DNA from 3 places in the Streptomyces sp. NPDC028305 genome. Region 3 is predicted to be linked to each of the others. Evidence: riboswitches for the same ligand, from Rfam matches in the RefSeq annotation. Region 3 holds a riboswitch; each other region holds the start of a gene.

What was found. Region 3 has a riboswitch for cyclic di-AMP ahead of ACZ4WQ_RS35025 (transglycosylase family protein). Riboswitches for the same ligand answer to the same signal wherever they lie in the genome.
Region 1: linked by a shared signal. The riboswitch ahead of ACZ4WQ_RS39125 (C40 family peptidase) and the one ahead of ACZ4WQ_RS35025 (transglycosylase family protein) in region 3 are both predicted to bind cyclic di-AMP.
Region 2: linked by a shared signal. The riboswitch ahead of ACZ4WQ_RS46215 (transglycosylase family protein) and the one ahead of ACZ4WQ_RS35025 (transglycosylase family protein) in region 3 are both predicted to bind cyclic di-AMP.

The regions. Positions count from the first base shown of each region.
Region 1 covers NZ_JBVHTN010000010.1:340,255-349,623, reverse strand. Annotated here, with positions in the region: gene ACZ4WQ_RS39150 (DUF5691 domain-containing protein) at 1-660, shown strand, start outside; gene ACZ4WQ_RS39145 (cobalamin B12-binding domain-containing protein) at 695-1,105, opposite strand; gene ACZ4WQ_RS39140 (esterase/lipase family protein) at 1,454-2,275, shown strand; gene ACZ4WQ_RS39135 (M23 family metallopeptidase) at 2,459-4,117, shown strand; gene pcrA (DNA helicase PcrA) at 4,211-6,703, opposite strand; cyclic di-AMP (ydaO/yuaA leader) riboswitch at 6,860-7,035, shown strand; gene ACZ4WQ_RS39125 (C40 family peptidase) at 7,044-8,252, shown strand; gene ACZ4WQ_RS39120 (L,D-transpeptidase) at 8,329-8,976, opposite strand; gene ACZ4WQ_RS39115 (hypothetical protein) at 9,144-9,369, opposite strand, start outside.
Region 2 covers NZ_JBVHTN010000016.1:35,049-44,417, reverse strand. Annotated here, with positions in the region: gene ACZ4WQ_RS46245 (class I SAM-dependent methyltransferase) at 1-222, opposite strand, end outside; gene ACZ4WQ_RS46240 (NAD(P)/FAD-dependent oxidoreductase) at 444-1,814, opposite strand; gene ACZ4WQ_RS46235 (Ppx/GppA phosphatase family protein) at 2,224-3,165, opposite strand; gene ACZ4WQ_RS46230 (DUF501 domain-containing protein) at 3,162-3,719, opposite strand; gene ACZ4WQ_RS46225 (FtsB family cell division protein) at 3,780-4,292, opposite strand; gene eno (phosphopyruvate hydratase) at 4,384-5,679, opposite strand; gene ACZ4WQ_RS46215 (transglycosylase family protein) at 5,862-6,572, opposite strand; cyclic di-AMP (ydaO/yuaA leader) riboswitch at 6,574-6,742, opposite strand; gene ACZ4WQ_RS46210 (transglycosylase family protein) at 7,004-7,999, opposite strand; gene ACZ4WQ_RS46205 (cytochrome P450 family protein) at 8,165-9,369, opposite strand, start outside.
Region 3 covers NZ_JBVHTN010000008.1:379,567-388,935, reverse strand. Annotated here, with positions in the region: gene fxsT (FxSxx-COOH system tetratricopeptide repeat protein) at 1-2,775, shown strand, start outside; gene ACZ4WQ_RS35040 (HEXXH motif domain-containing protein) at 2,795-4,600, opposite strand; gene ACZ4WQ_RS35035 (hypothetical protein) at 4,730-4,900, opposite strand; gene ACZ4WQ_RS35030 (DUF4232 domain-containing protein) at 5,136-5,840, opposite strand; cyclic di-AMP (ydaO/yuaA leader) riboswitch at 6,220-6,402, shown strand; gene ACZ4WQ_RS35025 (transglycosylase family protein) at 6,408-7,718, shown strand; gene ACZ4WQ_RS35020 (dsRBD fold-containing protein) at 7,785-8,078, opposite strand; partial or broken gene ACZ4WQ_RS35015 (phosphoribosyltransferase) at 8,105-8,737, opposite strand; gene ACZ4WQ_RS35010 (hypothetical protein) at 8,888-9,127, shown strand; gene ACZ4WQ_RS35005 (DUF72 domain-containing protein) at 9,124-9,369, shown strand, end outside.

The DNA of each region.
Region 1 (9,369 bases), on a different contig from region 3:
GGGCGTGGCGCGGCCGAGATCGTGGCACTGCCGGTCGCCGACGGCTGGCAGGCGGACCTCCAGGCGGCCTGGTGCCGGGCGGCCGTCCGGCAGCGGAATGTGGAGTGGTCCCGCGCCCTGCTCGGCGCGCCGTCCGAGCCGCCCGCCGCCTCGCCCCTCCCGGGCTCGCCGCTCGCCCCGACCGCGCCGCCGTCCCCGGGCGCCCCGGCCGGTGCCCAGCCCGCCGCTCCGTCCTGGCGCGATCCGGCGAAGCTGCTGTCCGCCCTGCCCCCGGCCGAACGGGCCCAGTGGGTCGCGGACTTCATCGCGGCCCACGGGCTGTCCGACGCCTTCCGGCTGCTGGGGGTGTGCGCGGTGCCCTGGGCCGAGCCGCTGGGCCGGGCCGTCGTGGACGCGCTCGACATCGCCCGCGACGCGGGCAGCTATCCGTGGAGCTTCAGCGGTGTCATGGGGCTGGCCGAGCGCTGTCTGGACCCGGACCAGGCCGACCGGCTCGAAGTGCTCACCGCGATACCGGACGAGCCGGCGGACGGCTCGCCAGGTGCCGGGAGCTACTGGTCGGAGGCGTTCCAGCGCCTGGTGGGCACGCTCCGGCTGCGCGCGGCGATGCGCCGCGAGCTCGAACCGCCGGACACGGCGGCGGTCAGCCCGGTGCCATAGCGCCGGCCGGGACCCACGGCCCGTGGCGCGCGGGTCAGGCGGCCACCGGCCGTACGTTCTCCCTGACCCACTCCACGATCGAGGCGGTCGTGGCCCCCGGGGTGAAGATCTCGGCCACCCCCAGCTCCTTGAGCAGCGGGATGTCCGCGTCGGGGATGATGCCGCCGCCGAACACCTTGATGTCCTCCGCGTCCCGCTCCCGCAGCAGCTCGATCACCTTCGAGAAGAGCGTCATATGCGCGCCGGAGAGGATGGACATCCCGATCGCGTCGGCATCCTCCTGGATCGCGGTGTCGACTACCTGCTCGGGCGTCTGATGCAGGCCGGTGTAGATGACCTCCATGCCCGCGTCGCGCAGCGCCCGCGCGATGACCTTCGCCCCGCGGTCGTGACCGTCGAGCCCGGGCTTGGCCACCACCACACGGATCGGACCGGTCACACCCATCGCAGCCTCCATGTCGCGAACGTGAACGAACGTTATCTCCAGGATCCCGCAGCCAGCCGTTTCACGGCACGCGGCGAAGGGGAAATCACACGTGGGACACATTCACCTCGGCCGCGCCCACCTCCTCCTCGGCCGCCGCAAGGCGGTCACCCACGTCGGGCCGGCCAATCAGGGGAGCCGCAGCGGGGACCGTCGCACCGCGCCGCGCCGTCAGCGAGGGCCGCCTGGCGCCGCGGTGCGACGGAGCGGTCGTACCGCGACGACCACGAACCGTCCGCCGCCGGCTGCCCGCGAGGGCATGCGGGGGACAGCGCCGCCTCCCGCGCGCCGTTCAGGAGGTCGGCCGCCATGGGCCTCACCCGAATCCCCATCCCCTTCCCGATCCCCATCCCGATCCGTATCCGCGCCACCGTTCTCGACCTGGCGGTCCTCGCCGGGCACCTCCTCCTCTATCCGACCGGCCTGCTCCAGGAGCGCCCGCCCGCCGCGCCGCCGCCCGGCGCCGCGCCCCGGCTGCCCACGGACGGCCGGGCCCACCGCCCGGTCCTTCTGCTGCACGGCTTCATCGACAACCGCTCGGTGTTCGTTCTGCTGCGCCGCTCCCTGCGCCGGCACGGCCGGCAGCATGTGGAGGCGCTCAACTACTCCCCGCTGACCTGCGATCTCCGCACCGCCGCCGCGCTGCTCGACCGGCATGTGCGGGAGATCTGTGAGCGCACCGGCCACAGCCGGGTGGATGTCGTCGGCCACAGCCTGGGCGGCCTGATCGCCCGTTATTACGTGCAGCGGCTGGGCGGGGACGCCCGGGTGCACACGCTGGTCACCCTGGGCACCCCGCACTCCGGCACCCGCACCGCGCCCCTGCTGTCCGCGCATCCGCTGGTGCGGCAGATGCGCCCGGACTCCGATGTGATCGAGGAATTACGGCGCCCCGCGCCCGGCTGCCGTACCCGGTTCATCGCCTTCTGGAGCGAGGTGGACCAGCTGATGATCCCCGCGGAGACAGCGAGGATCGACCATCCGGATCTCCTGGCGCACAGCGTCCGCGTCAACGGAATCGGACATCTCACCCTTCCGGTGCACCATGCGGTCGCCGCCGACATATGCGAGGCGCTGGACGCCGCCGAGGGGGTACCGACAGACGCTTCAGGCGCCGCCTCGGTTGCGTGACAGGGCCGGAAGTTGCCGAACAGTAATCGAACACCCGGCCAAATTACGGCGTCCAGTCCACCGAAAGGCGGCCAAATGCCCGTGCCGGCGTTACTCAAAACCTGATGAAGATTGTCGCCGTCCCAAACTGGCGGGTACAGTCGCCGCTAATTCTCCTGCTGCCGAGGCGAAAGAGAAGTGGTGGTGAACGACCGTCACCCGTCGGGGATCACAACCTCGACCGTCCCCGCTCCCGACGCCTCATATCCGTACTACGAGGCATACGACCAGCAGGGCACAGCGCACGGCTACGCCGGGTACGACGGCTACTCCACCGGCAACTTCGACGGCCTCGCCGCCTCCTACAGCGACGGCGACCCTCTCTTCGGCGCCCTTCCCGGCAGCCATGACGGCGGCGGCTACGGCACCGGCCACGATGGCTCCGCCAGCGGGCAGTACGACGCCACGCAGTGGGGCAGCACCGGCGGCGCCTATGACTCCGGCACCTATGACACCACCGCGATGTGGGCCAGTTCCGGCGTCCCGCTGTCCGGCACCATCCCGGCCCAGCAGGGCTCCGACACCGGCGGCCAGTGGGACGCCACCGCCTGGGACACCTCCGGCCACCACGACCTGACGGCCGCCCAGGTCCCCCAGTCCGCCCAGTCCGCCGAGTGGGACGGCACCGGGCAGTTCGACACCTCCGGGGTCGACACCGGGCAGACCCAGTTCTGGGACATGAGCGCCTACGCGACCGTCGACGAGTCGCAGTACGGCCAAAGCGAATACGGCCAAAACGATTACGGCCAGGGCGAGTACCAGGAGGGCGGGTACGAGCACGGCGGATATCAGCAACAGCCCGCCGAGCACCCGTACGCCGCCCCCGAGGCGGAGCCGGAACCCGGGGCGGCGGCCGTGCACCAGGCCGAGACCCAGACCTCCCTCATGGTCCTGGACCTCGACTCCCCCCAGGCCGGCACGGCCGACTCCGCCGATTCCCCCGAAACCACCGCCCCCTCGGACCTCGCCGACTCCGCCGACGACGCCGACTTCGAGGGCGACAGGACCACCGAGTCCGAAGCGGTACAGCTGCCCTCCCCCCGCCGGGAGAGCGGCCGCAGCCGTCGCCGCGCCCCCTCGGCCCGCCCCAAACGCTCGGCGCTCCTCACCGTCGCCGTCCCCTCCGTCTGCGCGCTGGGCGTCACCGCCGTGGCCGCCGCCTCCGTCAGCAACCTCGGAGACGACAAGAAGGACGCCAAGACCACGCAGGCCGCCGCGGACACCCCGCCGGTCAAGGCCTCGGTCGCCAACAGCAAGCTGGACACCCAGCTCGCCGCGGGCCTCGAGGACGCCGATGACTTCCGGGCCCGCGCCAGCCGCACCCAGGAGCGGATCGACCTCCGGGCGCGCCAGGCGGCGGAGAAGAAGCGCAAGATCGAGGAGGCCGCGCGCAAGGAAGCGCTGCGGCCGAAGTTCGCGCTGCCCGTCGCGCAGCACGGCCTGAGCGCCACCTACGGCCAGGCCGGCATCAACTGGATGTCGGTGCACACCGGCATCGACTTCCCGGTCAGCTACGGCACGCCGGTCATGGCCGCGACCGACGGCACCGTACGCACCCAGTGGAACGACGCCTACGGCAACATGGTCATAGTGACCAGCCCGGACGGCACCGAGACCTGGTACTGCCATCTGAGCAGCGCCAAGATCCGGGGCGGCACGGTGAAGGCCGGGGACGTCATCGCGTACTCCGGGAACTCCGGCAACTCCACCGGCCCGCACCTCCACTTCGAGGTGCACCCCGGCGGCGGTTCGGCCATAGACCCGCTCTCGTGGCTGCGCAGCCACGGCCTCGACCCGACGTAGGCGTAGGCGTACGCGGCCTAGGCGTCGCAGGCATAGGCGCCCTGGGCGGCGGCACCGCGGCCCGCGCGGGCCGCGGTGCACCCCCCTACAACTTCACAGCTTCTCTACCGGTGCGTATCTCAGCAGCAGCCGCTTCGGCTTCTCCCCTCCGAAGTCGATCGTCGCCTCCGCGTTGTCCCCGCTTCCCTTCACCGCGACCACGGTGCCGAGCCCGAACGCGTCATGGGTGACCCGGTCGCCGATGGCCAGCGCGACCACCGGCCGCTCCTTGGCCCGCCGCGTGGCGAAGCCGGCGGCCCCGGCGCCCGCCCTCGAACGCGACGAGGACAGCGAGGACGCGACCCCCGCGGCGGCCCCGATGGCCCCCATCGACGCCGACGGGGTGGCGGGCCCGGTGCGCTGCCAGCGCACATACTGGTCCGGGATCTCCTCCAGGAACCGCGACGGCGGGTTGTACGCGGGCTGCCCCCAGGCGCTGCGCATCGTCGACCGCGTCAGATAGAGCCGCTCACGCGCCCGCGTGATGCCGACATACGCCAGCCGCCGCTCCTCCTCCAGCTCCTTGGTCTGGCCGAGCGCACGCATATGCGGGAAGACCCCGTCCTCCATACCGCTGAGGAAGACCACCGGGAACTCCAGGCCCTTGGCGGTGTGCAGCGTCATCAGCGTGATGACCCCGGCGCCCTCGGCGTCGTCGTCCGGGATCTGGTCGGAGTCTGCGACGAGCGCGACCTGCTCCAGGAACTCCGCGAGCGTGCCCGGGGTCTCCTCGCCGCGATCCTGCTCGTACTCCAGGGCGACGGCCGCCAGCTCCTGGAGGTTCTCGATGCGGGTCTCGTCCTGCGGGTCCGTGGACGCCTGGAGCTCCGCCAGATAGCCCGTGCGCTCCAGCACCGCCTCGACCACGGTGGCCGGCCCCGCCCCCGACTCGGCGATCGTCCGCAACTCCTCCATCAGGACGTTGAACCGCTTCACCGCGTTGGCCGAGCGGGCCGCCATGCCGTATGCCTCGTCGACGCGGCGCAGCGCCTGCGGGAAGGTGATCTTCTCGCGCTGCGCCAGCGCGTCGATCATCGCCTCGGCGCGCTCGCCGATGCCGCGCTTCGGCACGTTCAGAATGCGGCGCAGCGGGACGGAGTCCTCCGGGTTGGCCAGCACCCGCAGATACGCCAGGACGTCACGGACCTCCTTGCGCTCGTAGAAGCGCACGCCGCCGACGACCTTGTACGGCAGGCCGACCCGGATGAAGACTTCCTCGAAGACACGGGACTGGGCGTTGGTCCGGTAGAAGACGGCGACGTCTCCGGACCTGGCGTCGCCCGCGTCCGTCAGCCGGTCGATCTCGTCGGCGACGAACTGCGCTTCGTCGTGCTCGGTGTCGGCCACATAGCCGGTGATGGTCGCCCCGGCGCCGGCGTCGGTCCACAGGTTCTTCGGGCGCCGGTTCTCATTGCGCTCGATGACGGCGTTGGCCGCGCTGAGGATCGTCTGGGTCGAGCGGTAGTTCTGCTCCAGGAGGATGGTCGTGGCGTCCGGGTAGTCCTCCTCGAACTGGAGGATGTTCCGGATCGTGGCGCCCCGGAAGGCGTAGATCGACTGGTCGGCGTCGCCCACCACGCACAGCTCGGCGGCCCCGAGCACCTCGCCCTCGTCCGCGCCGCCGTCCGCGGCGGCCACCGGGCCCGGCCCGACCAGCTCGCGCACCAGCGTGTACTGCGCGTGGTTGGTGTCCTGGTACTCGTCGACCAGGACGTGCCGGAAGCGGCGGCGGTAGTGCTCGGCGACGTCGGGGAACGCCTGGAGCAGATTGACCGTCGTCATGATGATGTCGTCGAAGTCGAGGGCGTTGGCCTCGCGCAGCCGCGACTGGTACATCACATACGCCTCGGCGAGCGTCTTCTCGAAGCCGTCCGCGGCCTGCCCGGCGAAGGTCTCCTCGTCGATCAGCTCGTTCTTCAGGTTCGAGATCTTGGCGCTGAAGGACTTGGGCGGATACCGCTTCGGGTCCAGGTCGAGATCCCGGCACACCAGCGCCATCAGCCGCTTGGAGTCCGCCGCGTCGTAGATCGAGAAGGAGGAGGTGAAGCCCAGCTTCTTGGACTCCCGGCGCAGGATGCGCACACAGGCGCTGTGGAAGGTCGACACCCACATGGCCTTCGCGCGCGGGCCGACCAGCTCCTCGACCCGCTCCTTCATCTCGCCCGCGGCCTTGTTGGTGAAGGTGATGGCGAGGATCTGGCCGGGGTGGACCCCGCGCGCGCCGAGCAGATACGCGATGCGGTGGGTGAGCACCCTGGTCTTGCCCGACCCGGCGCCCGCGACGATCAGCAGCGGCGAGCCGGTGTGCACCACGGCGGCCCGCTGCTGCTCGTTCATCCCCTCGAGCAGCGCGGACGTGTCCACCGCGGGCCGCGCCGCGCCGTCGCGGTAGTACGCCTCCCTGGGGACGGGCGCGTCGAACTTCCCGTCGAAGAGGTCGTGTGGAACGCCCTCAGCTGCGGGGTGGCCGTCGTCCTCGGGCGGCGGAGGCTCCTCGTCCGAGGGCCCGAGGTCCGCCAGGAAGCTGTCGTCAAAGAGGCTGCTCATCGCTCACCGAGTCTAGGCTGCCGCACTGACAGCGTACGTGCGGATGTCACGAAACGGTTTCGGGACAATTCGAACACCAGGCTTCACATGAGCCCCACAAGCCCACTACCGTCCTCGATCAGGCGGTCCGGAACCCGTCGGCGACCGCGTCGACACGGGCTGTCTCCGCCGAGTCCGGTCCCGCCGCGAGGCAGCCGGAGCCGGGGACCCAGAGGCACCACTGGGGTGAATCGGACCATGTGGCGACGTCGGCCGTCACCATCCGGTCCGTAGGGCAGCCTTCCGACGCCCGAACCCGACAGCTAACCCGGTAGGCGGTCCACGGAAGGAGTCGCCTCCCTTGGCGTCGCACCGCAAGCCGCGGACCCGAATACTGGACTCGGCCACCGGCCGCCGCACCGCCGTCGGCGTCACGACGGCCGCCCTCGCATCCGTCACCCTCCTCTCCCAGACGGCGAGCGCCGAGCCCGGCAAGCCGAAGCCGTCGGTCGAAGAGGTCAAGAAGAAGGTCGACACCCTCTACCACCAGGCGGAGTCCGCCACCCAGAGCTACAACGCGGCCAAGGAGCGCACCGGCCGGCAGCGCGCCAAGGTCGACCAGCTCCTGGACAGCGTCGCCAAGCGCACCGAGAAGCTGAACGAGGCGCGGCGCACCCTGGGCAGCCTCGCGGCCGCGCAGTACCGCAACGGCGGCATGGCCTCCAGCGCCGCGACGCTGCTGTTCGCCTCGGATCCGAAGGGCATCTTCGACCAGTCCCATCTGATGGACCGGCTGTCCAGCGGGCAGAAGAAGGCCGTCGACGACTTTCTGACCCAACAGGCCACGGCCGCCAAGGAGCGCACCAAGGCCAGTGAGAGCCTGGCCACGCTGACCCGCTCGCAACAGGAGCTGAAGACCCAGAAGCAGACCGTCCAGGGCAAGCTCACCCAGGCGCGCCAGTTGCTCTCGAAGCTGACCGCGGAGGAGAAGGCGCGGCTGGCGGCGATTGAGAAGAAGAAGGAAGAGGAGGCCCAGCGCAAGGCCGCGGAGCTGGCGCGGCAGCAGCGGGAGGCGGCGGCGAAGCGACAGCAGGAGCAGCAGGCGCAGCAGAAACAGCAGGAACAGGCGAGCGGCTCCAGCTCTTCGGGGTCCGCCGGCTCGTCCGGGTCTTCGGGTTCGTCGGGCTCCTCGGGCTCTTCGGGTTCCTCCAGTTCGCAGACCACCAAGGCCGACAAGGCCATCGCCTTCGCGCGTGCCCAGGTCGGCAAGCCGTACGTCTGGGGCGCGACCGGCCCCAACTCCTACGACTGCTCGGGGCTCACCCAGGCCGCCTGGAAGGCCGCCGGGGTCTCACTGCCGCGCACGACCTGGGACCAGGTGAAGGTCGGCACGCGGGTGTCGACCGCCGACCTCCAGCCGGGCGATCTCGTCTTCTTCTATGACGACATCAGCCATGTCGGCCTCTATATAGGCGACGGAATGATGATTCATGCCCCGAAGCCGGGTGATGTGGTGAAGAAGGCGCCGATCACCGAGATGCCGATCTACGGCAGCGTCCGGCCGGCGTAGCGGCTTCCCGGGTCCCGGAGGGCGGTCGGCCCACCGGGACCCGGAACCCGTCTCCCGGGACCCGGGAGACGGTGGCTCAGGTGCCGGGCTTGCGGCCGTACACGTAGACGTCGTCGCCGTTCCGCAGCAGGCTCCAGTACTTCTTGGCGTCCGCCTTGCGCATGTTCACGCAGCCGTGGGAGCCGGGCGGCGACCACACGCTCCCCGAGATGGAGTGGAAGGCCTGGCCGCCGTCGAAGAACTGGCTGTACGGCATCGGGACGTCGTAGATCGTCGACCAGTGGTCGATGTTCCGCCAGTAGATCTTCTTCAGCCCGACCCGGGTCTCATACCGGTCGCGGCCGGTGCGCACCGGCACCGGGCCGTACACCAGCCGCGAGCCGTCCTGGATCCAGCTCAGCTGGCGCGTGAGGTCCACACAGGCGATGCGGCCCTTGTTGGTGGGGCACTTCCTCGCCTTGTTCGGGTTGTGCCCGGCCGCCTTCTGCGTGTTGATCAGGTTCATCACGCCCCAGGTGACCGGTCCCGCATAGCCGATGGTCGGGCTGATGCCGTGGTTGACCTGGAACTTCTGGATCGCGAGGCAGTCCGCCCGCGACTGCCGCCCGTCCACCGGGCGGCCCAGGAACTTCTCCACCTTCTTCTGATACGGCCCCGTGCTCGTCGTGCACGACGAGGCGGCCTGCGCCGGAGTGGCCAGCGCCACCGCCAGCGGCACCACCATCCCCGCTACCCCCAAGGCCACGCCTGTCCGGCGGCCCCACGCCGCAAGTACCCCCACTATCCGCTCCCTTCGGCTGCCTTGCCCGATGAGACACACAGTGGGGACAAAAGGTTGCGCGGAACCTGACAGGAGCGGTCAGGCCCCAAGGGCGGTGCTCAGGGCGGTGCTCAGGTCCACAGGACGGCGACGAAGATGTTGGCCGTGGTCAGCAGCCCGACCGTGCCGAGGGCCGCGGCCTCCACCTTCTCGTCGTCGCGCTTCACATAGACCAGCCCCAGGATCACGATCAGCAGCGCCAGCTTCACGCCGATCTTGATGTTGTTGACGCTGTTGTCGTCGGCCTGGTTGAGCCCCACCAGCGCGGCGCCGGTCACCAGCATGGTGAGAGCGCCG
Region 2 (9,369 bases), on a different contig from region 3:
ATCGCCCTCGATGTCGAGGTCGCCGGCCACCCAGGCGCGGGCCAGGCCCAGCTCGCCGGGTTTCCACAGGAGCCGGTGCAGCGCCCTGCGGTGCCTCAGGACGAGGACGGGGGTGTGCGGTGGGCCCGCCTCGCTGTGGTCCCAGGCGCGGATCCGGACGGGGAGCGGGGCTCCCAGTACCTCCTCGGCCAGTGCGGTGAGCCGCCGGGCGGCGTCGGCCATGTCACACACCTCCGTGATGGCGAGTCAGGAAGATTCACTCACCACGTAAACACCACGGGTCCCCCGCACAGTCCCGCCGACACGTGTGGAATCGGCAAAGACCATCCGCTCGCAGGCGCACCGGGACACCAGGGCACCGGAAACGGGAAACGCCGAAGGGCGCCCGCCCCACGGATGGCGGACGCCCTTCGGCGTTCAGCTGTGCTCGGCGCGGCCCGGCGTCAGGACGCCTTGGCCTTCTCGGCCTGCTTGGCCGCGGCTGCCGCGGAGACCGGGGCGGCCGCCTCGTAGAACTCCTCGCGGGGGTTCTCCATGGCGCCGAGGGAGACGACCTCGCGCTTGAGGAACATGCCCAGCGTCCAGTCGGCGACGACCCGGATCTTGCGGTTGAAGGTCGGCATGGCCATGCCGTGGTAGCCACGGTGCATGTACCAGGCCAGCCGGCCCTTGAGCTTGATCTTGGTCTTGCCGACGACGATCATCGCGACGCCCTTGTGCAGACCGAGCCCCGCGACCGCACCCTTGTTGGCGTGCTTGTACTCGCGCTGCGGGAAGCCCCGCATGCCCGAGATCACGTTGTCGCCGAGCACCTTGGCCTGGCGCAGCGCGTGCTGGGCGTTCGGCGGGCACCAGGCGCCCTCGCCGACGGCGAGGTCCGGCACCTGGGCGTTGTCGCCCGCGGCCCAGATGTACTCGCTGCCCTGGACCTGAAGCGTCGCCGCGGTGTCCACGTGGCCACGGGGGCCGAGCGGGAGGCCGAAGCGGGCGAGCGCCGGGTTCGGCTTGACGCCGGCCGTCCACACGATCGTGTTGGAGTCGACCTCGAGGCCGTTCTTCAGCACCACGTGGCCGTCGATGCAGGAGTCCATCGAGGTGCCGAGGTAGACCTCGACGCCGCGCTTCTGGAGGTGCTCCAGACCCCACTGGCCGAGCTTCGGGCCGACCTCGGGGAGGATCTTGTCGGCGGCGTCGACCAGGACGAAGCGCATGTCCTCGCGCTTCACGCTGGTGTAGTACTTGGCGGCGTCGCGCGCCATGTCCTCGACCTCGCCGATGGTCTCCGCACCCGCGAAGCCACCGCCGACGAAGACGAAGGTCAGCGCCTTGCGGCGGACCTCCTCGTCGGTCGTGGAGTCGGCCTTGTCGAGCTGCTCGAGGACGTGGTTGCGCAGGCCGATGGCCTCCTCGATGCCCTTCATGCCGATGCCGTTCTCGGCGAGGCCGGGGATCGGGAAGGTGCGGGAGACCGCGCCGAGAGCGATGACCAGGTAGTCGAAGGGCAGCTCGTACGCCTCGCCGACGAGCGGCTGGACGTTGGCGACCTTGCGGTCCTGGTCGATGGTCGTCACTCGGCCGGTGAGGACCTCCGCCTTGGGGAGCACACGCCGCAGCGGGACCACGACGTGGCGCGGGGAGATGCTGCCGGCCGCAGCTTCTGGAAGGAAGGGCTGGTACGTCATGTACGAGCGGGGGTCGACGACCGTGACGGTCGCCTCGCCGTACCGCATCTTCTTCAGAATGCGGCGCGCCGCGTACAGGCCTACGTACCCACCGCCTACAACGAGGATCCTGGGACGCTCCGTGGTGCTCATGATTCGAGTATCCAGCACCCTCCGGGGGGTGCCTCGTGAGCCCCTTCACAAGCTTGTTGAGGGGGTCTGCTACACTCCGCCGCCCCCGTGACACACGCCATACCCGCCGAGGGGAACCACCAGGGTCGCCGACGCGTTGACAGCCCCGCTGATCTGCGCTTGCGAGTGAACGCGGGAGTAGACCACCGGGGTCCGCGGCCTCGCCGTCACACGCCTGAAACAACCTCCGGGAGGGCCGTCCGGCGGGAGCGTCCGCCGAAACCACCCACGAAGGAGTCTCAGCCGTCACACCCGGCGGCCACCAGGCAATTTTTTCATGTGAAGCTTTTCACGAACTTTTTGCCGGGCCCGTCTCCACGGGCCCCTCACACGGGGTCCACACACCCTCCGGGCGGCCCTCAGAGCCCCGTCAGGCGATGCTCCAGGCGATGCCGTCGAGGATGTCGTGCTCGCTCACCACGACCTCCCGGGCCCCGCATCGCTCCATGATCGTAAGCAGCACGAGCGCCCCTGAGGCGATCACATCCACCCGGCCCTCGTGCATCACCGGGATCGCCGCCCGCTCGGCGTGCGTCGAGCCGATCAGCTTGTCCGTGATCTCGCGGACCTGGTCGAGGGAGACGCGCGAGTGGTGGATGGCGGAGGAGTCGTACTCCGAGAGCCCCAGCGCGATGCCGGCGACGGTGGTGACCGAGCCCGCCAGCCCGACCAGACTACCCGCCCCCCGGATCGGCACCGTCTCCTCGACGAGATCCAGGGCCCGCTCGATGTCGGCCCTTATGGCGGCGATCTGACCGACCGCCGGCGGATCGGTGATCCGGCCGTCCACGACCAGATGACGCTCCGTCATCCGCACACAGCCGATGTCCACGCTGCGCGCGGCCCGTACCCGTTCGTCGCCGACCACGAACTCCGTCGAGCCGCCGCCGATGTCCACGACCAGATACGGCCGGGCGAAGCCCTCGCGGTCGGTCAGCTCCTTGGTGGCGCCCGTGAAGGAGAACTCCGCCTCCTGGTCGCCGCTGATCACCTCGGGCTCCACGCCCAGGAACGCCACGACCCCGCGCACGAACTCCTCGCGGTTCTCGGCGTCGCGGGAGGCGGAGGTGGCGACGAAGCGGACCCGCTCGACGCCGAGCCCGCCGATCACCTCCGCGTACTCACGGCAGGCCGCGAAGGTGCGCTCCAGGGCCTCGGGGGCCAGCCGCCCGGTGCGGTCCACGCCCTGGCCGAGCCGGACGATCCGCATCCGGCGGTCCAGCTCGGTGATCCGCCCGGTGGCCGGATCGGCGTCGGCCACCAGCAGCCGGATCGAGTTGGTGCCGCAGTCCACGGCCGCGACGCGGGTCATGCTCTGTCCCCCGCGTCCTCTTCGGCGTCCGTCGCCCCGCCGCACGGCGTCACGCACGGCCCCTTCGCCCACCACTTCGGCAGCAGGGCGATGGCCTCGTCCCCGAGCGGGTTGACGCCGGGGCCCGCGGCGAGGGAGTGGGCCACGAGGACATGCAGACACTTCACCCGGTCCGGCATGCCGCCGGCGCTCGGGAACCCCTCCAGCACCTCGATCGCGTCGCGGCGCGCGAGATAGTCCTCATGGGCCGCCCGGTAGGCGTCGGCCAGCCCGGGGTCGGCGGCCAGCCGTGCCGACATGTCCTTCATCACGCCCTCGGCCTCCAGCGTGCCGATCGCCGAGGCGGCGCGCGGGCACGTCAGGTAGTAAAGGGTCGGGAAGGGCGAGCCGTCCTCGAGCCGCGGCGCGGTCTCGACGACGTCCGGGTTGCCGCAGGGGCAGCGGTGCGCGACGGCGCGCAGCCCGCGCGGCAGGCGGTTCAGCTGCTCCTTGACGGCGGCGATGTCCGCGTCGGTGGGCGCGGTGGGCTCCGTCTGCGGAGGAGGCGTGTCCATGGGTGGGATGTTCTCTTCGATCGGTTCGGACCGGCCGCCCGGGGCGGCCGGTTTCTTCGGTCAGCGCCCGGCGCGGCCCGCGTGGTCCGTCGCGTCCGCCTGGTCGGCTTTATCCGCCTTGTCAGCTTTATCGACGCTGTCCCACATGTTGCTGTACCAGGGGCGGTCGGCCGCGCCCTGGTCGGACGAGCGCTCGGTCTCGCCGCCGCCGTCGACCACGCTGTAGCCGGTCTCCCCCGGCCGCGTGAAGTGCAGCCGCTCGCGGGCCTGCTGCTCGACGTACGCCGGGTCCTGGAGCCTGGCCTTCTGCTCCAGCAGCTTCTTGACGTCCGCGCGCTCCTTCTCGGCCTGGCGCCGCTGTTCGGAGATGTCCGAGCGCTGCGAGATGTACTGCCGCATCGGATAGGCGAGGGCCACCACGAGCGAGCAGACGACCAGCGCGAGGAGCGCGGCCCGGCCGGTGAGACGGCTGCGGCGGCGCCGGATACGGGCGCGGTAGACGCGGGCGGCGGCGTGCTCGCCGAACGCCCTCAGCCTGGTCGCGGTGGAGAACCGATCCCGATCCGCCGGCACGTCGCCTCCCCGGTCATGACTTCGCTGTGTACGCCGTCCCCGGCCACGGTACGGGACCGGGGCCGGGGACGGCGGTCAGACTCGGCGGGGCTCAGCCCTTGACGACCGCGCCCTTGAAGCGCGGGAAGGCGGAGCGGCCCGCGTACACCGCCGCGTCGTCGAGGATCTCCTCGATGCGCAGCAGCTGGTTGTACTTGGCCACGCGCTCGGAGCGGGCGGGGGCACCGGTCTTGATCTGGCCGCAGTTGGTGGCGACGGCCAGGTCGGCGATGGTGACGTCCTCGGTCTCGCCGGAGCGGTGCGACATCATGCACTTGAAGCCGTTGCGCTGGGCCAGCTCGACCGCGTCCAGGGTCTCGGTCAGCGAGCCGATCTGGTTGACCTTGACCAGCAGCGAGTTCGCGGTGCCGCTCTCGATACCGCGGGCCAGCCGCTCCGGGTTGGTGACGAACAGGTCGTCGCCGACCAGCTGGACCTTGTCACCGAGCTGGTCGGTGATCGTCTTCCAGCCGTCCCAGTCCTCCTCGTTCAGCGGGTCCTCGATGGAGACCAGCGGGTACGCGTCGACCAGCTCGGCGTAGTACGCGGTCATCTCGGCGGCGCTGCGCGCCTTGCCCTCGAACGTGTAGGTGCCGTCCTTGTAGAACTCGGAGGCGGCCACGTCGAGCGCCAGCGCGATGTCCTGGCCCGGCTGGTAGCCGGCCTTCTTGATCGCCTCGACGATCAGGTCGAGGGCGTCGCGGTTGGAGCTCAGGTTCGGGGCGAAGCCGCCCTCGTCGCCGAGGCCGGTGGACAGGCCCCGCTCCTTCAGCACGGACTTCAGGGTGTGGTACACCTCGGTGCCCCAGCGCAGCGCCTCGGAGAAGGACTCCGCGCCGATCGGCGCGATCATGAACTCCTGGATGTCCACGTTGGAGTCGGCGTGCGAGCCGCCGTTGAGGATGTTCATCATCGGGACCGGCAGCAGGTGGGCGTTCGGCCCGCCGAGGTACCGGAAGAGCGGGAGGTCGGAGGCCTCGGACGCGGCGTGCGCCACGGCGAGCGAGACGCCGAGGATGGCGTTGGCGCCGAGCGAGGACTTGTCCGGGGTGGCGTCCAGGTCGAACATCGCCTGGTCGATCAGGCGCTGCTCGGTGGCGTCGTAGCCGACGAGCTCCGGACCGATCTGCTCGATGACGGCGAGGACGGCCTTCTCGACACCCTTGCCGCCGTAACGGTTCTTGTCACCGTCGCGGAGTTCGAGGGCCTCGAAGGCACCGGTGGACGCACCGGAGGGCACGGCGGCACGGCCGGTGCTGCCGTCGTCGAGGCCGACCTCGACCTCGACCGTGGGGTTGCCTCGCGAGTCGAGGATCTCGCGAGCTACGACGACGTCGATGGACGGCACGAGGTTCTCCTTCGTATGGGTCTGTCGTTCTCCGGCATGAGCCTAACGGGCCCGGGGGCCGGGCCCGACGAAGCCCCGGCGGGGCGCGCCTCAGGTGGGGGGGCGGCGCGCCCGGCCGGGGCGGTCCTCGGGGATGTCGGGGTCGCGGTCGCCGGGCTGGGGGGAACGGTCCCGGCGGGGGGTCAGCCGAGGTGGAGCTGCTGGCCCGGGTAGATGAGGTTGGCGTCCTCGACGATGTCCTTGTTCAGCTCGAAGAGCTTCTTCCAGCCGCCCTTGACGTGGTGCGCCTCGGCGATCTTGGAGAGGGTGTCGCCGGACTTGACCTTGTACTCGCCGTCGCCCTTCTTGAACGTGTGGCGGGCCTCACCGCGCGCGGCGTGCTGACCCTCGCCGCGGGGCTGCGCCTTCGGCTTGGCGGGCTGGGCGGGCTTGGCAGGCTGGGCCGGCTTCGCGGGCTGGGCCGGCTTGGCAGGCTGGGCCGGCTTCGAGGACTGCGTGGTGGAGCTGGAGGGGGTCGGGGTGCCGCTGGTGGTCAGCCCCGTGCCGCACACCGGCCAGGCGCCCTTGCCCTGCCCGGCCAGGACCTTCTCGGCTATCTGGATCTGCTGGTCCTTGGTGGCCAGGTCGGCGCGGGAGGCGAAGGACGTACCGCCGTACGCGGCCCAGGTGGAGTTGGTGAACTGGAGGCCGCCGTAGAAGCCGTTGCCCGTGTTGATGGACCAGTTGCCGCCGGACTCGCACTGCGCGACCTTGTCCCACTGGGCGGTGGTCGCGGCCGAGGCGGAGGTGGCCCCCAGGATCGGTGCGGCGATGGCCGCACCGGCGACGCCGGCGAGTGCGGCGATGCGGGTGACCTTCGAGGGACGGCGGTGCTTACCCTTGTCGTTACGCATGTTCGTTCCTCACCGACGCCTACGAGGTGAGCTGTCGGGTTCGGACGTGAGTTGCCCGGCCGGACGCGGCTGACCGCGTCCGTCTTCACCCCTAGCCGACCGAGCCCGTCTCCGGGCCGCCGCGGCACCTACCTTGGGTCCCCCGCTCCTGCCTTCGGCGCTGACGCGTCTGGTTCCCCCCGACCGCCGGCAGGACTCGGCGTGACGATCGACGGTGCCCGCGGTAGCGAGCGGGAAGACGTTAAACACACCTTCCGATGAGGTTCAAACCCCCATATCTCAGCGAAGGCGGCCCGATCCGCACCCAGCCGTCCCACATCTACGCAGGTGAGGCCGGGTACGGAAAGATCGGACAGGAGGCACAGGCCGGGCGATGTGACGAGATGTATGTCTCACTGCCGCCAGATCGGGCATTTCACCCCGAACTGCCGCTACCTCGCGCTGAGATCGAGACGCTGACCAGGGTGGATGAGGCCGGGGTTGCCCCCGATGAGCGATTTGTCGCTCTGGTACAGCCGGGCCCAGTCTCCGTTGGCCTCCTGCCCGTCCACGGTGTCTGACGAGGCGTCATCGGTGCGCACGCTGGAGTCCTCGCGGCCGAGGGGCGGAAGCGTGATCTCGGTGCGGCCCTCGCCGCCGCGCGAGGCGTGCCGCCCGGAGGGCCGCGCCTCGTCCGACGCGTCCCCGGACTCGCCCTCCTGGGCGTCGGGTGCGCCGCGGTGGCGGCCGGTGGGCGCGGAGGAGTCCTCGTCGACCTTGTCGCCCTTGGCGCCCTTGTCGGCGCCGGAGGGCGCGCCGCCCTCCCCGCGGGACGTCTCGTCGGCGGCGCGGTCGGAGTCGCCGGACTTGCCGTGGCCCTTCCCGTCGGAAGCGCCATCGACCGCGCTGCCGTCCGCGCCGTCGCCGGTCGCGGAGGGATCCGGCGTCCCGGTCTTGTCGGACTTACCGGACTCCTCCGAGTTATCGGATTCACGGGAGTTATCGGACTGACCGGAATTACCGGACGATTCCCCCGTCTTGGAGTCGTCGATCCCCGTGGGCTCCTCCGAATCCTTGGCCTCCGGCCCGCCCTTGCCGCCGGAGTTCCCGTCCAGCGCGTCGCCGAGGTCGGCGAGCCCGGCACCCAGCGCACAGCTCGGCCAGGCGTCCGGCCCGCGGTCGCCGAGGATCGCCTGGGCGATGGCTATCTGCTGGGAGCGGCTGGCGAGGTCGGGGCGCGGGGCGTACTGCTGGCCGCCGTACTTCTTCCACATGTCCAAGGTGATCTGGAGACCGCCGTAGAAGCCATTGCCTCCGTTGGCGCTCCACATCCCGCCGCTCTCGCACTCGGCGACGCGGTCCCAGGTCTGGGCTTCCGCGGCCTGGGCGCTGACGGCGCCGAAGAGCGGCATGGCGATGCCCGCGCCGGTCACCCCCGCTGCGAGCACGATTGCCGGAGCCTGACGGGGGCGGCGGTGTCGACCGTTCCCGGAGCGCATGCGTTCTGCCTCTCGTGTGGCGGCTGAGTCGTCGGTCGAAACATAGCGACGCCATACGATCATCACAAGCAGATGTATCCCAGGTCACGCAGCGATCACGTGACTGACGTTATGTCACCTATGCCCCGCTCCCGAGGCGTTGCCGGGCCCTGCCGCCGGCCCTGCTTCCGGCCCGACCCCGGCGACCGGGCCCCAGGTCACGGGCAGTTCGCGCAGCCCCCGCATGATCAGGCCGCCGCGCCGGCGCACATCCTCCGGCTCCACCGCGAGCCGCAGATCCGGCAGGCGCCGCAGCAGGGTGCCAATGGCGGTCTGGGCCTCCAGCCGGGCCAGCGGAGCGCCCAGGCAGTAGTGGATGCCATGGCCGTACCCGAGGTGCTGGTTGTCGGTGCGCGAGAGATCGAGCACATCGGGTGCGTCGAAGCGCTCGGGGTCCCGGTCGGCGGCGGCGAGCACCACCAGCACCGGCTCGCCCGCGGCGATCCGCTCGCCGCCGATCACCACGGGTTCGGTGGCGAACCGCCAGGTGGCGATCTCCACCGGCCCGTCATAGCGGAGCAGTTCCTCGACACCGGTCGCCAGCAGCCCCTCGTCCCCTTCATTGAGGGCCCGGCGCAGCCGGTCGCACTGGGCGGGGTCGCGCAGCAGCGCGTAGACGCCGTTGCCGATGAGATTGACGGTGGTCTCGAAGCCGGCGAACAAAAGGATGAAGGCCATGGCCGCGGCCTCGTTCTCGGTGAGGTGCTCGCCGTGGTCACTGGCCCGGATCAGCCCGGAGATCAAGTCATCCGCCTCACCCTCGCGCAGCGACTCCCGCTTGCGGTGGATGAGATCGGCGAGATAGGCGCGGATCCGCTTCACCGCCCGGGCCACCCCGCCGCGCGGCCCGCCCCCGTGACGGATCATCATCCCGGCCCAGTCCCGGAAGTCGTCCTGGTCCTCGCGGGGCACGCCCAGCAGATCGCAGATGGCGTAGATGGGCAGCGGGAAGGCGAACTCATGGATCAGGTCCGCCTCCCCTCTCGCCTGGAAGTCGTCGATGAGGCGGTCGGTCAGCTCCTGGACGCGCGGAGCGAAGGCCGCCACACGGCGCGGCGTGAACGCCTTGGACACCAGCCGCCGCAGCCGGGTGTGGTCGGGCGGGTCGATATTGAGCAGATGCGTCATGAGGTCCGCGCCGCGCTCACCCGGAATGCCCACCTTTCCCTTGGCGTGGGCGACTTCACTGTGGTGAATCGGATTCTTCGACAACCGGGGATCGGCGAGCGTGGCCCGCGCGTCGGCATAGCGGGTCACCAGCCATGCCTCGACACCGCTGG
Region 3 (9,369 bases):
CAGGCGCTCGGCCGGTCGGGCGAACGCCGCGGCGAACCAGTTGAAGATCCACCGAATAGGGGAAGTTCGTTTCCCGAGGCGGCTGCCGTGACTGATTCGATGATGTCCCGAAATTCCCGTTCCAACCCGTCCTCCCCGAAGGACGAATCGTCACCCCCGTCGGCGCACGGCACGCCGGGCGCCGCGGGTGAGCATCCGAGAGGAAGTTTTGTGCCCGTGACCGCTGCCCGGTCCCTGCCCGCCGTGGAGGAGCGCCGTGCCGGGGATCCCCCGGCCATCTGGGGGAACGTCCCGCCCCGGAACAACAACTTCACCGGGCGCCAAGCGTTGCTCGACACCTTGCACGAGCGTCTGAGCAGCGAGGGCACGGCCGCCGTGCTCCCCGAGGCCCTGCACGGGCTCGGCGGCGTGGGCAAGTCGCAGATCGCCCTGGAGTACGTGCACCAGCACGCCTCCGACTACGACGCGGTGTGGTGGATCCCCGCGGAGCGCCCCGAGCAGATCCGGCAGGCACTGGTCCAGCTGGCCGACCGGCTGGGGCTGCACGTCGGCCAGGAGTCCAACATCGCGGTGCCCAGCGTTCTGGAGGCGCTGCGCACCGGCCGCCCCTGCCGCGACTGGCTCCTGGTCTTCGACAACGCGGAAGAGCTGGATACGGTACGGCCCTTCTTCCCCAGCGGCGGCCCCGGCCGGATCCTCGTGACGTCCCGCAACGCCCAGTGGTCCCGGGCCGCCCGCACGGTCGAGGTGGATGTCTTCGACCGGGAGGAGAGCATCGAGCTGCTGCGGCGCCGGGGCCCTGAGCTGCCGGACGAGCAGGCGGACCGGGTGGCCGAGGCGCTGGGCGATCTGCCGCTGGCGATCGAGCAGGCGGCCGCGTGGCTCACCGAGACCGGCATGCCGGTCGACGAGTATCTGCACGTCTTCGAGGACGAGCGGGCCGATGTCAGCACCCGGCGCGCCGAGTTGCTGGCCCAGGGCGTCCCGGTCGACTACCCCGAGCCGGTCGCGGCGGCCTGGAACATGTCGCTGCGGCGGCTCTCCGAGCACCACCCCGGGGCGCTGCAACTGCTCCAGGTGTGCTCCTTCTTCGCTCCGGAGCCGATCTCGCGACGCCTGTTCTCCGGGGTTCGCGGGGTCTCCCTCTCCCCCGAGCTCTCCGAAGTGCTACAGGACCCGATCAAGCTCGGTCATGCGATCCGCGAGATCAATCGCTACGCGCTGATCAAAATCAATCACCGGAATAACACCATCGAGATGCACCGGCTGGTGCAGGCGGTGCTGATGGGCCAGATGTCCCCGCAGCAGCAGGCGGACATGCGGCACAGCGCCCATGTGCTGCTCGCCTACGGCGACCCCAACGACGTCGCCCCCGTCAACTGGCCGCGCTACGCGGATCTGCTGTCGCACGTCCGCGCCTCCCGCGCGCTGGACTGCGACGACAAGTGGGTCCGCCAGATGGTGCGCAATCTGATCAGCTTCCTGTTCGCCTGGGGCGACCACCAGGGCGCCCGCGAGTTCGGCAGCCAGGTGGTGGAGTCCTGGCGCCAGTCCCTGGGCGAGGACAGCCTGGAGACGCTGTCGGCCTCCCGGACCCTCGGCCACGCCCTGACTGCGCTCGGCCACTACAAGGAGGCTCGGGAGCTCAACGACCGGATCCTGGAGTTGCTGCGGGCCCATGCGCAGGCGGGCGAGAACCACGAGGACACCATCGCGACCATGGGGGCGGTCGCCAACAGCGCCCGACTCCAGGGGGATTACGCCCGGTCCGTAGAGCTGGAGAAGGACCGGTGGACCAGGGCGCTGCGCGTCTTCGGTGACGAGGACCCGTACACCCTGGGTGCCGCGAACGACTACGGGCTGGCGCTTCGCGCCATGGGCGACTTCTCACTCGCTCAGGAGATCCACGAGTCCGCGCGCGACGCCGCGGCCATCGTGCTCGGCGAGGACTCCCTCAGCGCGATCCTGCTCGCCACCAACCTCTCCAGCGACATCCGCGGCAACGGCCAGTACCACGCGGCCCGCGCCATGCAGGAGGAGACTTTCGCGCGCGCCTTGCGCAGCGTGCCGCCGAACGCGCCCGTGTTCGTCAACGCGATGCGCACCCTGGCCGTGGCCCGTCGCAAGGCGGGCGATCACGAGGGGGCTATCGAGCTGACCCGGCAGGCCCTGGACAGCTACCGGCTGCGCTATATCGAGCCCAACCTCGACATCACCACGGCTGAGATGAACCTCTCGATGGACCTGCGCCAGAACGCCGACCTGGCCGGCGCCCGGGAGCTGGGGATGAAGTCCCTGGAAGACCTGCGGATCATTCTCGGCCCCCGGCACCCCTACACCTCGAGCGCGGCGACCAACCTGGCCGTCACGCTGCGGCTGCTCGGCGAGACCGAGGAGGCGCTGGCGCTCAACAAGGAGACGCTGCCGGTGTTCGTGGAGACGCTGGGGTCCGACCACCCCTCGGCCCTCGTCTGCGCCATCAACCTGGCCAGCGATCTGTACACGCTGGCGGACTACGAGGAGGCGCACGGCCTGGACACCGAGAGCCTGGCCGTCTGCCGGGAGCGGCTGGGCGAGGACCATCCCACCACGCTGGCCTGCGCGGTCAATCTCTCAGCGGACCTGCGCGCCCTGGGCGAGAGCCGGTCGGCGGAGGAGCTGCACAACGACGCCCTGGAGCGGTTCCGCCGGGTGCTGGGCACCCAGCACCCGGCCACCATCGCGGCGGCCCGTGGCATCCGCGCGGACTGCGACCTGGAGGCGTACACGTTCTGACGCGGCGCCGCCCCGGCGTTCAGCGGCGGGTCCCGATCCAGTGGGCGAGAGTCACCGGGTCGGGGCCGCCGAGGGACGGATCGCGCAGCGCCCGGTGCACCGCGAGCACGACTTCCGGACAACCCCGCAGCGCCTCCCTCGCCGGGCTCGCGGGCAGGGTCAGGGCGAGCCCCGACCACGCCGGGAGGTTGTCGGGGCACGCGGCGAGGCGGTCACGGTAGCCGTCCAGCGCGGCCGCGGTGTCACCGGCGGCCCAGTCGAGATCGGCCTTCAGCGGGGCGTCCATGCCGTCGAAGGGACGCTCCTCCGGTTTCTCCCGCACTTGGTCGAAACCGGCCGGGTCGCGCAGGCGCAGCCGGATCAGGGCCGGGCGCGCCACCACCGCCGTCCGGGACGCGCGCAGCACGGTCGTGGGCAAGGTATCCGGTGCTGGCTGGCCCAGCCGCCAGGCCCGCGCCCACTGCCCGGTCCGGCTGGGGTCCACCGCCAGATGATGCAGACGGTAGAGCAGTTGGTGATCGAGGCTGAGGTCCTCGGCGGCGCGCAGCGGAACCTCCGGGACAGGCTCCGTGAGCCACACGGCCAGTCTCTCTTCGAGCCCCCGCAAGAATCGGTCGCCCAGGGCGGTGAGCTCCGCATGGGCGCGCAGCGTCCGCAGCCCGTGCGAGGTCTGCGAGCGCCGCAGCGCGAATTCGAATTCCGCGGTCTGTGTGCTCTCGTCCGGTGCATACCTGCGGGACTGCCAGAATGCCGTGACGCCCAGAAAGGCGTACACACCATGCAGTAGACCGCGCAATGGGCGGGGATCCGCGCGCCAGGGCGCGTAGTGGATCTCCTCCATGCCGCCGTGCATCAGGGGCACCAGGTCCAGCAGCGCGCTGAGTTTGACGTGCTGGGCTTCATGGATCAGTGACGCCGCGAGGGTGGCCGGATCGGTCGGAGGGTTCAGCAGCACGCAGCCGTAGGCCTCGGGTGACGAGGCGCTGAACGGTTCCGCCCGAGCGGGATAGCGCACGGGCACGACGGAGATCAGACAGTCGGCGACACCGGCTGGATCCACATTGCTCTGCCCCGCGACGAGCGCCCAGGCGCTGTCGAAGTGTTGCTGCCACCGCCGTGCCTCCGGTTCGCTCAGCCGCGCGGGAGCAGTGGGGCGCAGAAAGTCCCGGTAGGGGTCGAGGTCGTCCAGGTAGGGCGAGCAGGGGTGGACGGGGTGTCGGCCGTGCAGCCGTCTCAGGGGGTGCCAGCCCTTGGCGTCCAGGGTGAGGTCGGAAGGCAGCAGCACCGTGTGCGAATCGGCTCGCAACCTCCGATCGCCCGCGCCATCGGCGGAGATCTCGGCGACGGGGGAATCGCAGCCCGCGAGTTCGACGAAGCCCAGCGCGGGAAGCATCACCCCGCCGTCCCTGACGCCGACCGCAATCCGGAACTCGATCCCCGCGAGCAGGGCCGCCGAGGCGGCCACGGTGTGCAGATAGCCGGTCTCCAGCCATAGCGGGACCTCATCGGCCGTCTCACCCTCGACGCCGCGCAGCCTGCGCAGGCAGCGGCTGAGCCATGCGCCGATCTGGGGGTGCAGCAGCAACTGCTCCGCGCTCGACGGGCTGCGCCGCTCGGCCCGTATCAGCAGCTCCCATGCATCACGCGGCGCGGACAGCGGCCCTGGCACCTGGGGATGGGAGGAGGCGAGGTCGGTCAACGCGCGTAGCAGCAGCATGAGGCGGCTGCGTTGGCCCGCCCGTAACTCGGCGATCGCCGCCGCGCCTCCGCCACCGCGCGTCAGCTCGTCGAGGCACGCCGTGGACAGCCGGTGGTGACGGCTCATCGGGGACGCGGTGAGCGGCTGTGTGCGGCGCAGAGCCGGAAGCGGGGAGGGAGGGCCAGCTGAATAGTCCGCCGGCATGGCCGCCTTTCTCGATGGAGTGAATACTGGTGTGCCACCGCCGGAACTACGTCAACAACCCTGGTTGGCATCAGCGGCGGTCGCGAGCGTCGGCGGGGACTGTACGAGTTCGAGCAACCGCCGGGTCGCGAGGGTGAACTCCTGACTGTCCCCCAGTTCTTCGAGCGTCGTTCCCGAGAGGTCCACCAGCTCCGTCTCGACCCCGGTCGCCGCTCGCTCCATGACATCGTTCCCCTCTAGACGCTCCGTGCCGGCTCAGGCGAGGCCTCTTCACATGGTGGCCCACCCGATAATGATTGCGGAAGGGCGAAAGGGGCCAGTGGGTGTCGCGGCCATCAAGATTTTCGGACACCCAAGGGCGTCATGTGGCCGCGCTTCCCGGCCAATTCATTTCCGGCGCGTCCGGGCGGGGCGCGGGGCGGGGGCGGCGGTCCGCGCCCCGTCGTGGTGCCCCGGTTCAGGGCTGGGAACCCGGCTCGACGGCGGTGACCTCGAATACGCCCCCGCAGACCCGGAAGGAGCGCGCGGATACCTTGATGGAGCGGTGGGAGTCCGGGGGGTAGGCCCGAATTTCGGCCGCGGTCCGCCAACAGGGCTTGTCGGACAGGCCTTTGTTCACCGTGTGCAGACTCGCGTAGGCGCTGTCGCCGGGTTTCAGGACGACCGTGGGGCGCCCCGGTCCGCGGCGGGTGGCGGGGTCGCCGATAGCGGCGCCGGGGGCGTCGAGGAGCGAAACGCCGGGATACCCGGTCAGCGTGCAACTGGCCGCGCCGGTATTGGTGAAGGCCAGGGGGACATAGACATTGCCCGCGCCGATATCCGCCCGGCCGGTGGACAGTTTCAGCTGATCCTTGGAGCAGATGCGGCGGACAGCGGGCGGGGCGGCGGAGCCGGCCTCGGTGGTGACGGACGGCTCGGCCGCGCTCGGCGCCTTCGAGGCCGGATCGGCCTCGGGCGGGGCCGTGCTGGGCGCAGCGGTGCCGGGCCGGGCGGTGCCCGTGGCCGAGTGGGACTTGCCGGCCGAGCCGGGCGGCGCGGGCGCCCCCGACGTCGTATCGGAGCCGCAGGCGGTGACCGCGGCCAGGGCGCCGACGACCAGCGCGGATATGGATAAGACCGGCGGCCGGCGCCTCGCGGGCGCCCCGCCGTGTGGCTGTGTCATGGCCAACCTCCTGTGGGTCGGGCCTCCGGCGGCTCGTCGGCCGCCGCACCGAGTGCCCCGACAGCCCCCGTCCGTTCCCCTTCCCACTCCCCTTCCCTCGATGGGCGCCCTTATTCCGGTCGATATGCGACTCCGCCGCGCGGCCCCAGCATTAATCACATAATTACGGCAATTCGGCATTACGGATTCCGGGCCGCAATCACCCCATCCGGAAAGCCGTGACCCGGGTCACATTTCATCAGCGGCGTGATCGATTTCAGGACACAGGTCCGTCGAGACCTTGTCGTGACCAAAACGGTGTGTTTACTGTGCCGCACCCGGCGCATTCGTTGCGGCGGGTCCTCCTCCGCCGGAGCGCCGAGTCCTGCCGTGGTGGAGGGGTGACACGACGACCTGTCACGGCAGGAGCGGGGGAACCAGGTAGGCGCCGTGCCGCACGACATCGGGCGGTACGGCTAGGGGTGAAGTCGCGCCGCGGTGCCGGGGGGCACCGGGGAAGGCGCGGCCGGGCAGCTCCCGCCCGAACCCGACAGCTCACCTCGCAGGCGTCAGGAGAGGATGAGCTCAATGGCTGCACGCGGACGTCACCGACGGCCCCGGCCCCGACGCGTCTCCCGCGCCTCGCTCGCGTTCACCGCGGGCGGCGCCGGGGTCGCGCTGCCCCTCATAGGCGTCGGCCAGGCGAACGCCGCCTCCGTCGACACCTGGGACAAGGTGGCGGAGTGCGAGTCCACCGACAACTGGAGCATCAACACCGGGAACGGCTACTACGGCGGCCTCCAGTTCTCCCAGTCCACCTGGGAGGCGTTCGGCGGGACGACCTACGCGTCCCGGGCCGACCTGGCCTCCAAGGACCAGCAGATAGCCATCGCCGAGAAGGTGCTCGACGCCCAGGGGCCCGGCGCCTGGCCGGTCTGCTCGGTCAAGGCGGGCCTGACCCGCGGCGGCCAGCCCGCTGACGTCTCCCCCGGCACCTCGGGCTCCTCCGGCTCCTCCCAGGCCGCTCCCAGGACGGCCCCGAAGGCCACACCGAAGGTCACGCCGAAGGACGCCCCGCGGGCCGCTCCGAAGGCCACCACCAAGGCCGTCGACCAGAGCGCGGCCGCCACCGGGCGCTCCGCCGCCTCGTACACCGTGGTCGGCGGCGACACGCTGTCCCGGATAGCCGACGCCCGGGATGTGGACGGCGGCTGGCAGCGGCTCTACGAGGCCAACCGCCGCGTCATCGGCGGCGACCCCGACCTGATCTACCCCGGTCAGAAGCTCACCCTCGACGGCAGCGGGTCCCCGGCCGCGAAGACGCCCGAGAGCCGGCCCCGGGCCGAACAGCCAAATCAAGCCAAGCAGCGCGCCGAGCAGGCGGACCGGGCCAAGCAGCAGCGGGCCGAGCAGGCGGCCAAGCAGCGGATCGAGCAGGCGCAGAAGGCGCGCGAGCGCGCCGCGAAGTCCGGCTCGTCGGCGCGCTCCTCCTCGTCCTTCACCACCCCGGTCGCCAGCCACGGCATCGGAACCGCCTACGGCGTCTCCGGCAGCAACTGGTCCAGCGGCCACCACACCGGGGTCGACTTCCCCGTCGCCACCGGCACCCAGGTGCGGGCCGTGGGCTCGGCCGAGGTGGTCGCCGCGGGCTGGGGCGGGGCGTACGGCTACCAGGTGGTGCTGCGCCACCCCGACGGCATGTACAGCCAGTACGCGCACATGTCGGCGCTGTCCGTCCACGTCGGCCAGTCCGTGTCCGGGGGCCAGCAGCTCGGCCGTTCCGGGGCGACCGGCAACGTGACCGGGCCGCATGTGCACTTCGAGATACGTACCGGGCCCGACTACGGCTCCGACGTCAACCCGCTCGCCTACCTCCGCTCCAAGGGCGTCCAGATCTGAGAAATCCGATGTGAAAGGTGTCGTGAAGGGTGCTCTGCCGCGGCCCGGCGCCGCGGCAGACCGGCCCTACATCACCAGATGTGCCTTCGCGTGCGTGACCTCCTCGATGTCACCGCCCGCCTTCGAGATCAGCCGGTGAGCGAGGTTGTTCAGCGCCCGCGCCGCCGCGATCTCCTCGCCGACCCGCGGCTGTGCCGGGTCGTCGGGATTCCGGTTCGCGCGACCCTGAGCCAGGATCTCGGTCCCGTCGTGCATCCTCAGCCGGACGACCGCCTCGGTGAGAGGTCCGAGCTCACGGAACTCCATTTCGATGTCGCATCCCACGATCGTCTCCATCGCGGTCATCACCTCCTGCTTCATTTACCAGGATGCGCCCCACCCGGCAGATCGGTCGACCGGGAGAGCAGGTCGACGACCTCGGCGTCACTGGTCTGCGAGAAGTCCTGGTACCACTCGCCGACCGCCGAGAACTCCGGTGGGGTCGACAGACACACCACGTCATCCGCGTCCTGACGCAGCGCCTCGGCCGCGTCGGGCGGCGCGACCGGGACGGCCAGCACCACCCGGGCCGCGCCCTGGGCGCGGGCGACCCGGCAGGCGGCCCGGGCGGTGGCGCCGGTGGCGATCCCGTCGTCCACGACGATCACCGTCCGGCCGCCGACCGCGACCCGCGCCCGGCCGCGCCGGAACCGCCGCGCCTGGCGCGCCAGCTCCTCCTCCTCGTCCCGCTCCACCTCCGCGAGCTCCTCCTTGCCCGCCCGGCTCATCCGCACGATCGCGTCGTGCACCACGCGCACTCCGCCCTCGCCGATGGCGCCGAAGCCCAGCTCGCGGTGGAAGGGGACGCCGAGCTTGCGGACGATGATCACGTCCAGGGGCGCCTTCAGCTCCCGCGCGACCTCGAAGGCCACCGGCACCCCGCCGCGCGGCAGGCCGAGCACCACGGGGTCCTCGGCGCTCAGCGGGCGCAGCCTGGCGGCCAGGCGCCGCCCGGCGTCCGCGCGGTCGACGAAGATCATGACTCACCCCCAGCGCAGGGAGACCCGGGGCCGGGAAACCCGCCCCGTCCTTACGACTCCATCCGAAGATTCCCCCGTCCGCAAACCGGCGGGGACCCGGTCGGCCGCGCCGACGCGCGGAAGCGGGCCGGCGCGGCCCACCCTGGAAACATGGAGAACGCCACGGATCCGAGCGAGTCCGGCCATCTCGTCTTCGTGGACGCGTACGACGCGGACACCAGATACCGGCGGGTGTGGCTGCGCGGCCCGGGCTGGGAGCCGCTGGAGCGGGAGGAGTTCGAGCCGCGGGTGCGGCGGCTGTTCCCGGACATCGACCTGGACGACCCGCGGCAGGTCCACTGGGTCGACCGGCCGGGCCAGTGGCCGCCGTGGCACCCGGGCGAAGCATGACCGTCCTCGTCGGCACCTCGGGGTGGCAGTACAAGGACTGGCGCGACGTCCTGTATCCGTCCGGCTGCCCTCAGCGGCTGTGGCTGGAGGAGTACGCGCGGGGGTTCGCCACCGTCGAGTCCAACAACGCCTTCTACCGGCTGCCCACCCGCGAGCAGTTCGCCGCCTGGCGGGACCGTACCCCCGACGGGTTTGTGATGGCTCTGAAGGCCAGCCGCTATCTGACCCACATCAAGCGGCTC